Regions from separate parts of the Alkalimarinus coralli genome, predicted to be linked through region 1. Evidence: predicted binding sites of a transcription regulator. Region 1 holds the regulator's gene; each other region holds the start of a gene.
What was found. Region 1 encodes sigma-54, which starts transcription at its own class of promoters, with help from an activator protein. Its sites were predicted from a motif close to GTTGGCACGNNNNTNGNNT; they were not measured.

Region 1 (3,349 bases):
AGGAAGCGTCTGTTTTTAGAAAGCTAAGCGTTAAAGATAATTTAATGGCAATACTTGAGACACGGAAAGATCTTTCTAAAGCCGAACGCAAAGAGAAGATGGAAACCCTTCTTCAAGAGTTTCACATTACACATATAAAAGATAGCTTAGGTATGAGCCTGTCAGGTGGCGAACGCCGCCGTGTAGAAATCGCTCGCGCATTAGCCACTGAGCCGGATTTTATACTACTTGACGAGCCATTTGCCGGGGTTGACCCAATTTCTGTAAGCGACATCAAGCAGATCGTCACCCATTTGAAAGAGAAAGGGATAGGCGTACTAATAACAGACCATAATGTTCGGGAAACCCTTGATATTTGTGAGAAAGCGTATATCGTGAGCGACGGACACATTATAGCGTCGGGCACTGCGGAAGATGTTCTGTCAAACCAACAAGTTAAAGATGTATATCTAGGAGAACAATTTAGGCTTTAATAGTCTCCCCAAGCGTTACAGTGCTCAAATATTAATAATAGCGCTTGCCATGACTACTATTTTTTCAATCTCCTAACTAAAATATGATTAACCGGAAATAATAAAACAACTGACTCGGAAGTGGTTTACACTAAACCTGGTAGAGACAATAAAATAACTAAACAATGAGGAGACCTTGTTCATTGATGGTTTTGCATAAGGCGGTAGGTAATCAATGGTCATGAAAGCATCACTTCAGCTCAAACTAGGTCAGCAGCTGACAATGACCCCTCAACTGCAGCAGGCAATACGCTTACTGCAGCTTTCTACTCTTGATTTGCAGCAGGAAATCCAAGAGGCCCTTGAGTCCAATCCAATGCTGGAAATATCTGACGATGATCGTAATCGATCCGAGAACCCGGATACAGAGACCTCCTCCCAAGAGCAAAACACAGCCGATGATTCTGCATCGCAAGCTAAAGAGTCCATGGCAGAAGCCAGCTCAGAAGGCTCTGATGAAATTATGAACGCAGAAGACTGGTCTGACAGCATTCCAAATGACTTGCCAGTAGATACCGCATGGGATGACATTTACCCCAACAACGCACCGTCTGGTCCTGCCCCAGAAGAAGATAGCGACTTTGAGTCACGTAACAGCGTGGGCGAATCCCTTCAGGATCATCTGCTTTGGCAACTCAACCTGACCCCCATGTCAGACATTGATAAACTGATCGCCATGTCTATCATTGACTCAGTTAATACCGATGGCTATTTATCCAGCACCGTTGAGGAGATCTTATCCGGTTTTGCTGAAACCAATCAGGAAGAAGCGAGCGAGCACGAAGTTGAGCTAGACGAAGTACAAGCGGTTCTAAAACGAATTCAACATTTTGATCCGCCAGGGGTAGCCAGTCGAGACCTGCAAGAGTGCCTGCTAATCCAACTCAATCAGCTTCCAGATAGCACACCATGGTTACCTCAGGCAAAACTGGTCATCAACCATTACCTCAATCTTTTAGGCAACCGGGACTACGCCCAACTGATAAGACGCAGCCGCATAAAAGAGACCGACCTTAAACAGGTTATCAAACTCATTCAATCACTTAACCCTCGACCAGGCGAGCAGATCAGCGGTAATACACCCGAGTATGTTGTTCCAGATGTGGTTGTCAAAAAGGTTAATGAGCGTTGGAAAGTGGAGCTCAACCCGGAAATTGCCCCTAAGATAAGGGTTAATTCAAGCTACGCATCACTCGTTAAACGAGCTGACAGTAGTGCTGACAACACTTATATGAAGGATCAGTTACAAGAGGCCAAGTGGTTTATTAAAAGCTTACAAAGTCGTAATGAGACACTGCTGAAGGTTTCCAGTAAGATCGTGGAACATCAACAAGGTTTTCTTGATCATGGTGAAGAGGCAATGAAGCCTCTTATTCTGCATGATATAGCGGAGGCCGTAGATATGCATGAGTCAACCATATCAAGGGTCACCACCCAAAAATTCATGCATACTCCCAGAGGCATATTTGAACTTAAATATTTCTTCTCCAGCCATGTAAGCACAGCATCTGGAGGCGAGTGTTCATCAACCGCAATTCGCGCCATCATTAAAAAACTGGTAGCGGCTGAATCTGCCAAAAAACCGCTAAGCGATAGCAAAATAGCAACGATACTCGACGAACAAGGTATCAAAGTAGCAAGACGAACCATCGCAAAATATCGCGAAGCGATGTCAATACCCCCATCAAATGAACGAAAACGTTTAGTATAATTTTAGTTATGAGGGGTATTCAGAATTAAACGGTTTTGAGTCAATAAATGGATTAGCTAATATGCTAAGATTGTTGGCATCAAAAGATAGGCTTGGCGGGGCTTAACACAAGCCCAGGCAAAGCGTCATCAAGAAAGTAAAGTGAAAAACAAAGGCAATGAAGTTCTGTTCCCTTGCTGATCACTGCCAGGAATTGAGTTAACGCTATTCGGATGTTTCACTAGTAGACTCATTGCTAGTCGCACATTCAAACGCGCCTCAATATGTAGAAGATTTCAGGGAACACAAAAACGATACTAGGAGCGAAATATGCAATTGAATATTACGGGACACCACGTTGATCTGACAGACTCTTTGAAAGACTATGTTAGCAGCAAGCTCGAAAAGCTTGAACGACACTTTGACCATATCAGCAACGTTCAGGTTACATTATCAGTTCAAAAACTTCGTCAAATTGCAGAAGCGACCCTTCATATCAGTGGCGCCGATATTCATGCTACAGCAGAGCAGGAAGACATGTACGCAGCAATAGATATGCTGGTAGACAAGCTCGACCGTCAAATTCTTAAGCATAAAGAGAAGAATGTCGACAGACTTCACGGTGCATCCGCACGATAAGTTACTTGCCATAGAATAGAATAAGCATTAATAATGACCGATACGTCAGTTTCAATTCAATCTATACTGTCTCCCGAGCTGGCTCTTTGCAGCCTGCCCGGGAGCAGCAAAAAGAAAGTTCTGGAAGAAATTGCGCAGCGAATAGCGCAACAATATCCAGATATTAATGAAAACACGATCTTTAACAGCCTGATCGGTAGAGAACGATTAGGCAGTACTGGCATTGGTCAAGGAATCGCAATTCCTCACTGCAGGCTGGAAAACTGCCACAAAGTAATCGGAGCCTTGCTAACGCTTAATCAGAAAGTGCCCTTTGATTCGATCGATAATGAGCCTGTTGACCTGCTGTTTGTACTTATCGTCCCACAAGAAGCAACCAGTGAACACTTGGAGTTACTCAGCCAGCTGGCAGAGAAATTCAATAATACCGAACTGTGCCGAAAGCTTAGAGGTTGCGAGGACAGTGAGTCACTATACAACACAATCATTCAATCATAACTGATTGATC
Region 2 (3,349 bases), 2.4 Mb from region 1:
AATCATGACAATTTCTCGCTGGGACTCCGTCAACGGGCCGAGAATTTCCTCTTCCATAAGGTCAGCCCCTTCTCTAAGACTGGCAAGCGGCGTTTTTAATTCATGGGACATCTGTCGAATAAAGCGCAGTTTCTGCTCTTCAAGCGCTTGTAGCCGTGACTGTAACCACTGGAGTTTCTCGCCGAGCTTATTTAACTCCTTAGGCCCATGAACTTCAAATCTTAACGGGGCCTGCCCCGTGCCCAGCTGTTGAATGATCTCTTCCAGTCGATGTATCGGTCGTATGATTAAAAAGGTAAACAAAATACTCAATGCAATACTCAGCGGAACCCAGCTAACCCCTTGCCATAAGAGCTTTGACTTGACTGAGGCGGCATCAACTGCAAGTTGCTCGGATCTGATTTCAATCAGTTGCTGAATTTGTTGCACCAGCTGATGAGTCTGCTTGGCCAGTAGCTCAAACGCAGCAAGTGCCTCGTCATAGGCGGATGAGTCATAAGGGGCGTCTGCCAGTGTATCAATGAGGGACTGGGCACTGTCATTAAGCGCCTGACAGAGCTGGAGCACGTTGTGTGCTCGCTGTTCGTTGCAGATACTGCTCAGGTCTTTGGTGAAGCGTGTTTCTGTCGCCAGAAAAATACCTTTGAGTTTAGGGTCTCCCAACACCTGATACTGTCTGGCAGAGTGCTCCATGTCCAAAACAATTTCAGGTAGTCGCTGACTACTTTTTGCCAACGCTGCAATTTCAAGCGTGGCGACTCGCCCTTTCATCGAAACGCTATCAAGCGCCTGCAACGCCTGCACCAGAAGCGCACCGAGCGGCGTCAAAACCAGAATAAAGGAGATAACAACCAACTGTAGCAGGGATCGTGGTCGAAATAGCATGACGGGTTTCTGCATAATGATCTAAATAAGCCGTAGCCAAAGTGTGCAATACCATTGACGGGTACTATAAAGACCTTTACACAACGTGAGCACAGTCGTCGTGCAAGGGCCTCTATTAATTGTAGAGCCAGTTTGTTGCTGCGCCTACTCTACATAGGCAGATTTCCGTCACAAATCGTTTGTCGCAAAATAAAGACATGCAACCCATTGATTTATAATAACTAAGCAGTCAGACAAAAATAAAGCGTCGCAAATCTGCGACATATTTGCTTTGAAACCACCCATCTGACCACCGCTAAAAAGCATAACTATTTGAATTATAAAAAGTTATCAATATTGGCATTGGTTTAGCTAAAGCCTGGACACAACACGTGGTATTCAGAACCATTAGAAATATCGTTTAGCAGCCGTTTAACACTCCGCTCTGACAAATTGAGCAGTCTGAATAAAACGACTTTGGTGAAATACAGAAAAGCGTAACGGAGAAAGATTATGATTATTCGTATTGCCACAACGGCTCTATTTCTAGCATTCAGCACCGCAGCTGTTGCTGATGGAATGGCGAAGGACGCGCAGCCCAATTCATCTCAGGTTCAAGAAGAGTTCTCTGCTCTCGACACCGATGGCAACGGAAAGCTAACTCAGGAAGAAGCAAGCGCGAGCGAAGATTTGGCCAGCTCATTTGTGGAACTTGATGCAGACAACAATGGGGATATTGATATCAGCGAATACGTGCTATATCAAAGCCCCGCAACCGCAGCAGGTGCTCCAGGTGACTCGCCAACAGAGACATCTGAAAATCCTTCTGAATAACAAGGAGAGCATTATTTAGACATTGATTGACACAGATTTTCTTTGCACTACCCCTTTATACTGCCTTGACTAAACTCCCCTTACAAGGCAGTTTTTTATTTTTAGATTACATTAATCCGTTGAACTGTTGCGCGCTGTCCGTAATCTCTTTTTTATTGATCACATAAACTGTTTTAATCAGCTCAGCTTTGGCTAGACGATATTCTGGATTCTTGCTTGGCCTGTAATCATATATTGCGCGTGCAAAACGGTAGTCCCAAATGGGGTTAACCACGCCAGGGTATTTCTCAGGTTTTTGCTTTAGCCTTTCATGAAAAGCGGTGCCAGGTATAGCCTTAAATCTTGATAATTTCACCCGATCCAAACTACCGATATGCGTCCTTAAAAAGCTCGTAGTGGCTCTAATATCTGCGGGAGTCTCACCAGGATAACCAAGAATAATCGTGGTGCGAATACTGATGCCAACACTTTTTGCATCTTTGACAAATTGACTGGTGCGCTCAATTGTGGTGCCCTTAAGCATTAGCTTATTTAACCGATGACTCCCCGTTTCCAAACCAAAGCTTACTCGCCGAAGACCTGCATTAAATGCCCTCCTTAGCGTTTCCAAATCAAGACCATTGACCCCTTTCCCATCGACATGGACAGATGCAACCCACGCGGCTCCCGGCACAACACGCTGAATTCCATTTATAACTCCGAACCAAATATCCAAATTAGAGTTAAGTTTGCTATCAAAAAAAATAAAGTTTTTTGCTCCATACCTTTGTGACTGCACTTGCAACTCATTTAACACAGACGACAAAGACCTAGACCTAAATGTTCGTGTACTGGCAGTCGTTACATCACTACAAAATAAACAATGCCCCCACCCACAACCTCTCCCAGTCATAATAGGCAATACGCGGTGGGGGTAGTCATGCCAGCGAAAATGATCAAAATCCGGAATTGGCAGCCCTTCCTCTATCTGAACAGGATCAGCAGCTTGCCCAACAGCCGTTATTTCTTGCCTAAAAATACCCTTAATAGAGCTCACGTCACTTCCAGATATAATGCCATGCGCCAGTTCATGTATAATAAAATCAGCTTCACCTCCGAAAATGGCTGTAACGCCATCAATTTTTAACCATTCTTCAGCGACTTTTCTGTGATTAAAATATGGGCCTCCTAGCAGGAGCGGTATTTTCTGTACTTTTGTCTCCTCCGCTATTGCTTTAGTAATTCTATAGTACTGAAGATAAGAAGAGACCATAACAACATCATATTGCCCGCTTTTTAAAATACTGCGGTATTTCCGACGCAGCCTTTTAGTTGCTCTAAATCGAATCTTACAATAAGTTGCGTACAAAAACTCATTTGCCCATGCAAACAAAGGGCTAGCAGCAAACAGCAGCCGAGCAACCACATAATCAACAAGGTTCTCCTGCTGGTCCCTCGCAAGCGGTTTCATTCCATGCGCCAGCGGGGAAAAAACATCTACATCATACCCGGCTTGTTTTAGTGGCGAAACAAGAGCCCCTATAGCAAGCGTAGGATAAGCTGCCTCATTGTTTAGGTCTATTAGGAGGATTTTCCCAGAATAACCAGTATTATTAAGTAACATCGTTTGTATATCGTATTTCTCTTTGGCGGTTAAAACAAAATGCGGGGT
Region 3 (3,349 bases), 430 kb from region 1:
AAGCCTGTGCCAGAGAACCGTTTGAACAATAATATAATTTTCAGGAAGCTGAAAATTGCACTTAACCTGCAAAGTGACGATGTATTGGCGATTATGGACTTGGCCAATCTTAAAATGAGTAAGCATGAGCTAAGCGCGTTTTTCCGTAAGCCAGGCCATCAGCACTATCGTGATTGCCATGATCAGATCTTTCGCAATTTTTTAATGGGGCTACAGCTTAAATACCGCCCTGAATCGGGTTCAAAATAGTCTTTGTTTGACGCTTTCCCCGCCAGAATAATGACAGCGCTTTCTGCCTGCGGGGAAACATATTTCTTTAAGATTAACTAATCTTCCACTTCCATAAACTCTAATCGCTCTAAATCCGATACCGTGATCTGTTGCCCGGTAATCGTGATAAACGTTCTACCGTGAAGGTCTTTTTTGTAGGCCTGATAGGTATCGGTGCTGCCGCTTTGCGGGTTAACGATTTTGATGTCGTAAAGCCTGTGCTCATCCTGCCAGTTAAGAAACAGCATTGTGGTACCCGTGAGCAGAGTTAGCGACAGCACTGCAATTGCAATCACTTTTATGTTTGCGTCGGTGCTTTTTTCTGTCTCGGGTTGAATGGTAATCGTATGAGTTGTCCTTCCTCTTTGAGGAGGCTGTTCTAACGACTTTTTATATCGAATAAACACCACCGTACCAACAATGATGAGAAGGGTGATCAGTATCTTGGTTAGCATATGGTTGTGTTCTCTCTGGCTTGCATGTTGACCGTCGCTCTATGGAGTAAGCATCTCTATGGCTTGGGTGTATGGATCAGATGCGCCATCTAACCAATGAATGGTTGTGCCTTTACGTTCCATGCGCCTGAACCATTTTTCCTGCTGTTTTGAGAACGTATGAATCGCCGAGTTGAGTTTTTGAAACATATCATTGCGATTTAACTCACCCTTAAGGTAAGCGGCGACGAAGCGGTACTCTAAGCCATAGAAGTGCAGGGACTCCCAGCTGACACCCTGCTGATGTAACCGTTCGACTTCTTCGATAAGCCCGTGCTCCATGCGCTGTTTGAGCCGTTCAGTAATTCGTTTTTTTAAAACAGCGCGCTCCCATTTAATGCCAAAAATAATGGGGCTTATTTCTGGCAGAGCGACTGACGGTTGCTTGGAGTGGCGTTCTGCTTCTGCAATTTCTATTGCCCGCACCAAACGCTCTCGATCAAGCAAATCCGTAGTATTGTGTAGCTTGGGATTGAGTGCTTTGAGCCGCGCAGTCAGTGACTCATGGCTTTGAGTTGCGAGTGCTTCCCTTAACTCGGTATTGATTGCAACTTCGGTGAATTGATACTGGCTGAGAACTGACTCTAAATAGAGGCCAGTTCCCCCTACTAATAGAGGCATGTGATCTCTATGCTGTATTTCAGCAAAGGCATCGCAAAACCGCTTCTGAAACTCAAACACGTTAAACTCATAACCAGGGTCAACAATATCGATTAAGTGGTATGGAATCTGTTCATATTCCTCAAGATCTTTACCACTACCAATATCCATTCCCCGGTAGACCTGCCTTGAGTCGGCCGAGATAATTTCGCCTGCGAACCGCTGGGCGAGTTTTACCCCCAAAGCTGTTTTACCTGATGCGGTAGGGCCGAGTACGACGACTAAATTGATCTGTTCTGGAGAAATAGTACTCACCTAATGCGACTCTGCGGTTGATCATGACAGCATGGTTAATAAATGTGGCGGCTAGTTTATCGTTTTTCAGTTGTTTTGAGTAGAAACAAATATATCGCAGGGTCTATTACTACCTGTCTCTACAGCCAGATATCTCTATAAATACCTTGCCCCGTATGGCCTGGCCCGTTAATTGCTGATAGCTACCTAGTTAAAAATTAAACGCTTATAAAACATTAAGTTAAATAATAGTGTGCATGATTTTGGTGCAGGCGGCCATTGATCGCATGTAAACGTGCACTATTGAGAGGCTTTACGTTCTATCACTGGGGGCATTTATGCTATTTGGTCGTACAGATCGAAAACCAATAAAAATACTCGACAAGCAAGTTGCTGAATGGAAGTACACCACCTGTGGTTACTGCTCAACAGGTTGTTCTATTCAAGTCGGTCTTGATACAGAAGGAAAAGCGGTTGCGACACGAGGTAATGCAGCGGCTGATGTGAACCGGGGTAAGCTCTGTATTAAGGGGATTTTTGAACATGAACTGTTTGACGCAGCAGGCCGTGGTGATGCTCCATTGATGCGTGATAAAGCGTATGAAGCCTTTCAGAAAACAGACTGGGATACCGCCTTTGACAAAACCGCGTCTGAAATCAAGCGTATTCAAGAGACCTACGGCAAAGACTCATTTGCCATTGTTTCGACCGGGCAATTGCTGACGGAAGAGTTTTATTCGTTGGGCAAGCTCGCCCGCGGCTGCATAGGCACCAACAATTACGACGGCAACACCACGCTCTGTATGGCGTCTGCGGTATCTGGGTACAAGCGCTCTTTTGGCTCAGATGGCCCACCAGGGTGTTATGAAGATTTTGAGCATACCGAGTGTCTGATTGCGTTTGGTTCTAACTTGCCTGAGCAGCACCCGATTATTTACTGGCGCCTTAAAGAGGCGTTGGAAAAACGCAAGTTCCCGCTGATTGTTGTAGACCCACGCGTCACTATGCTGGCTCAATTTGCCGATATGCATCTGCCGATTACACCCGGTACGGATGTGGTGCTGATTAACAGCCTGATGTATGTGATTCTGGACGAAGGGTTAGAAGATAGAGCCTATATAGACGCCCATACCAATGGCATCGAAGAGGTTGAAGCGCTGGTTAAAGATTACAACCCTATTGCGGCCTCAAAAATTTGTGGTATTGATGAAGATACTATTCGCACGGTGGCAAGGCTTTACGCCAAAGCGGGCGCGGCAATGAGTATCTGGACGATGGGTATTAACCAAAGTACTCATGGCTCAGATGGCGTGGTGGATATTAATAACCTGAACCTGATTACCGGCAACATCGGCAAACCAGGGGGCACAAGCCTCTCAATTACCGGCCAGTGCAATGCGATGGGCACACGAGAGTGGTCATCTTGCTCGGGCCTTCCAGGTTATCGTTATCTGGAAAATGAAGCAGATAGACAGGAGATTGCCGACTTTTGGGGCATCGACAAAGAGTTCTTCCCTGAAAAACGCGGTCTGGCGCAAACTGACATATTCCCTGCCATTGAAACGGGCCAGATCAAAGGGCTTTGGCTGGTGGCCACCAACCCGATGACCTCAATGCCCAATACCTCACGTATTCGTAAAACACTGGAGAAACTTGAATTTCTCGTCGTGCAGGACTCGTATCAAGACGTT
Region 4 (3,349 bases), 870 kb from region 1:
CCGATCAAGCCCCGCGATGGAATAATAAACTCCAGCCGGACACGACCCTTTCCGTCTGGTTCCATATTTGTCAGCTCGCCCTTACGCAAGCCCAACTCTTCCATAATGGAGCCTTGATGCTCTTCCTGAACATCAATAACAACCTGCTCAAATGGCTCGTGAATCTCATCGCCAACCTGCTTCTGCACCACTTCAGGGCGGGAAACCCCCATTTCGAAACCTTCGCGTCGCATAGTCTCAATCAAAACAGATAAATGCAGCTCCCCACGACCAGACACCACAAACTTATCAGGCGTATCCCCTTGGGTAACACGTAGTGCCACATTATGTATCAGCTCTTGATCCAGGCGATCCTTGATATTTCGCGTTGTTACAAACTTACCTTCCTTACCTGCAAATGGAGAGTCATTAACAATAAACGTCATGCTTACTGTTGGTTCATCGACGCTTAGCGCCGGCAATGACTCTACGCACTCAGGGTCACACAGAGTATCTGATATACTCAAACCATCGATACCATTAATACAAACAATATCGCCCGCTGTCGCCAACTGTGTCTCAACCTGTTCAAGACCTAAGTAACCCTTAACATTAAGCACTTTGCCCTTGCGCTCATCACCATTGGCGCTTTTTACAATGACTTGCTGGTTAGGCGCCAGAGTACCTCGCGTAATACGCCCTACGCCAATAACCCCCACATAACTGTCATATGCCAGTGCAGACACCTGCATCTGAAATGCACCCTCCGGGTCAACATCCGGCGCAGGCACTTTTTCGGTGATCATCTCATAGAGGGGAGTCATATCCTCAGCCATATCTTCAGGATCAAGACCGGCAATACCATTGATCGCAGACGCATAAATGACAGGGAAATCCAACTGTTCATCTGTTGCACCCAAGTTATCAAACAACTCAAAAACCTGATCCATAACCCAGTCAGGTCTGGCGCCTGGGCGGTCGATTTTGTTAATGACAACAATTGGACGCAATCCCTTTTCGAACGCTTTTGAGGTTACAAATCGCGTCTGAGGCATCGGGCCGTCAACGGCATCCACCAACAACAGTACAGAGTCAACCATAGACAAAACACGCTCTACTTCGCCACCAAAGTCTGCGTGCCCCGGGGTGTCCACAATATTAATGCGATAGTCATTCCAGCTTATTGCGGTGTTTTTCGCCAGAATGGTAATACCCCGCTCTTTTTCCTGATCATTGGAGTCCATGATGCGTTCAGCACCTTCATCCTTACGCTCAAGGGTGCCGGACTGGCTCAGTAGTTTATCAACCAGGGTCGTTTTACCATGATCAACGTGAGCGATGATGGCGATGTTACGAAGATTCTGAATCACAAGCTTTACCATTATGACAATGAAAAAATGGACGCGAATTGTACAGCATGGAAGAACAAGGATAAAGAAAAAGCTTTCAATCCACGCATTTGCCACGTTATCGCGCACTCAATCACACAGCAGACCAAATGCGCGCTATATTAGTGCATTCATCAGGTCGTGCGCACCATAACAGATCATTTCTTTGAGATATAAAAAGACAAATATAATTAACCGACTGTTTTATATGGATATATGAGCAGATCGATATATTGGCCAGCATATTGCATATAGGAGTGCAACAAAATTTTGGAGAAACTTGCTGAAAGTCATGCTATTCTCTCGCTGCTTTCTTCAAACTTGTAGCCCATTGCCAGACATTATCTGCGTCATATATGGTGCAGCAATACGAACGTGAGCGCGAAGGCAACTTAACATACGCGCCCGGGGCGATAGTTAAACAATCATCAATCAGATGGAGTATATAGAATGTCAGAGAAAACTCTGAACCTCATTAAAGAACACGACGTAAAATGGGTAGACCTTCGATTCACTGATACTCGAGGAAAAGAGCAGCACGTATCTCTTCCTGTTCGCGAAATCAGCGAAGATTTCTTTGAAGAAGGCAAAATGTTTGATGGCTCATCCATTGCTGGATGGAAAGGCATCAACGAATCAGACATGATCCTAATGCCAGATGACGAAACTGCCGTTATCGACCCATTTACTGAAGATACCACGCTTAACCTGCGTTGCGATATCGTTGAGCCTACCACTATGCAAGGCTACGAGCGTGATCCACGCTCTGTTGGCCGTCGCGCTGAAGAGTATTTGAAGTCTACCGGAATTGGTGATTCTGCACTGTTTGGTCCTGAGCCTGAGTTTTTCGTATTTGACGACGTCAAGTGGAAAACAGACATGAACGGCTCCATGTACTCTATCAACTCAGAAGAAGCAGCATGGGTTTCTCATGAAGATATAGAAGGTGGTAACACGGGTCACCGTCCAGGGGTTAAAGGCGGCTACTTCCCTGTTCCTCCAGTTGATTCACTACATGACCTTCGTGCAGCAATGTGTTCAGCGATGGATGCAATGGGCTTGGTAATCGAAGTACACCACCACGAAGTAGGTACTGCTGGTCAGTGTGAAATCGGCGTAGGCCCTAACACACTGGTTAAGAAAGCTGACGAAGTACAGATTCTTAAGTACTGTGTACATAACGTTGCGCACGCATACGGTAAAACAGCTACATTCATGCCTAAGCCAGTAGTTGGAGACAACGGTTCTGGTATGCACGTACACCAGTCTATCTCGAAAGATGGCGTGAACTTAATGGCTGGTGACAGCTATGCAGGCCTGTCTGAAAACGCATTGTTTTACATTGGTGGTATCATCAAGCACGCTAAAACAATTAACGCTTTCACTAACGCATCAACCAACTCATACAAGCGTCTGGTTCCAGGTTTCGAAGCACCAGTAATGCTTGCATACTCTGCTCGTAACCGTTCTGCGTCGATCCGTATACCTTTCGTTAACAGCGCGAAAGCACGTCGTATCGAAGTTCGCTTCCCTGATCCAACAGGTAACCCATACCTGGCATTCTCTGCAATGCTAATGGCAGGCCTTGACGGCATCCAGAACAAGCTACACCCTGGGGATGCAATGGATAAGGATCTGTACGACTTGCCAGCAGAAGAAGCAGCAGAAATCCCAACTGTAGCAGCAACACTGGAAGAAGCTTTAGATAGCCTGGAAGCTGATCACGAGTTCCTAACCAAAGGCGGCGTTTTCACAGAAGATATGATTCAGGGCTACCTGGATCTGAAGCGTGAAGAAGTTGAGCGCTTGAACATGACAACTCACCCAGTTGAGTTTGACATGTACTACTCGCTGTAAGGTATCCATCACTTACTAAAAAAGTGAGCCCGTAAGTTAGTACTTTATAGCTTACATATAAAAAGCCCCACATTATTGTTGGGGCTTTTTTTTTCGCCCATTCAAGCATCTACTGCTAATATTGC

Region 2: MY523_RS13555 (EF-hand domain-containing protein) is a predicted target of sigma-54. The motif match lies at 1,221-1,239, and genes of this name have one in related genera.
Region 3: MY523_RS00965 (molybdopterin oxidoreductase family protein) is a predicted target of sigma-54. The motif match lies at 1,839-1,857, and genes of this name have one in related genera.
Region 4: glnA (glutamate--ammonia ligase) is a predicted target of sigma-54. The motif match lies at 1,600-1,618, and genes of this name have one in related genera.

The regions. Positions count from the first base shown of each region.
Region 1 is NZ_CP096016.1:649,140-652,488, reverse strand. It holds gene lptB (LPS export ABC transporter ATP-binding protein) at 1-473, shown strand, start outside; gene MY523_RS02870 (RNA polymerase factor sigma-54) at 694-2,223, shown strand; gene hpf (ribosome hibernation promoting factor) at 2,533-2,841, shown strand; gene ptsN (PTS IIA-like nitrogen regulatory protein PtsN) at 2,875-3,339, shown strand.
Region 2 is NZ_CP096016.1:3,015,315-3,018,663, forward strand. It holds gene MY523_RS13550 (sensor histidine kinase) at 1-885, opposite strand, end outside; gene MY523_RS13555 (EF-hand domain-containing protein) at 1,378-1,698, shown strand; gene MY523_RS13560 (B12-binding domain-containing radical SAM protein) at 1,805-3,349, opposite strand, start outside.
Region 3 is NZ_CP096016.1:218,384-221,732, forward strand. It holds gene MY523_RS00950 (YehS family protein) at 1-249, shown strand, start outside; gene MY523_RS00955 (hypothetical protein) at 327-725, opposite strand; gene miaA (tRNA (adenosine(37)-N6)-dimethylallyltransferase MiaA) at 765-1,679, opposite strand; gene MY523_RS00965 (molybdopterin oxidoreductase family protein) at 1,997-3,349, shown strand, end outside.
Region 4 is NZ_CP096016.1:4,600,914-4,604,262, reverse strand. It holds gene typA (translational GTPase TypA) at 1-1,349, opposite strand, end outside; gene glnA (glutamate--ammonia ligase) at 1,818-3,224, shown strand.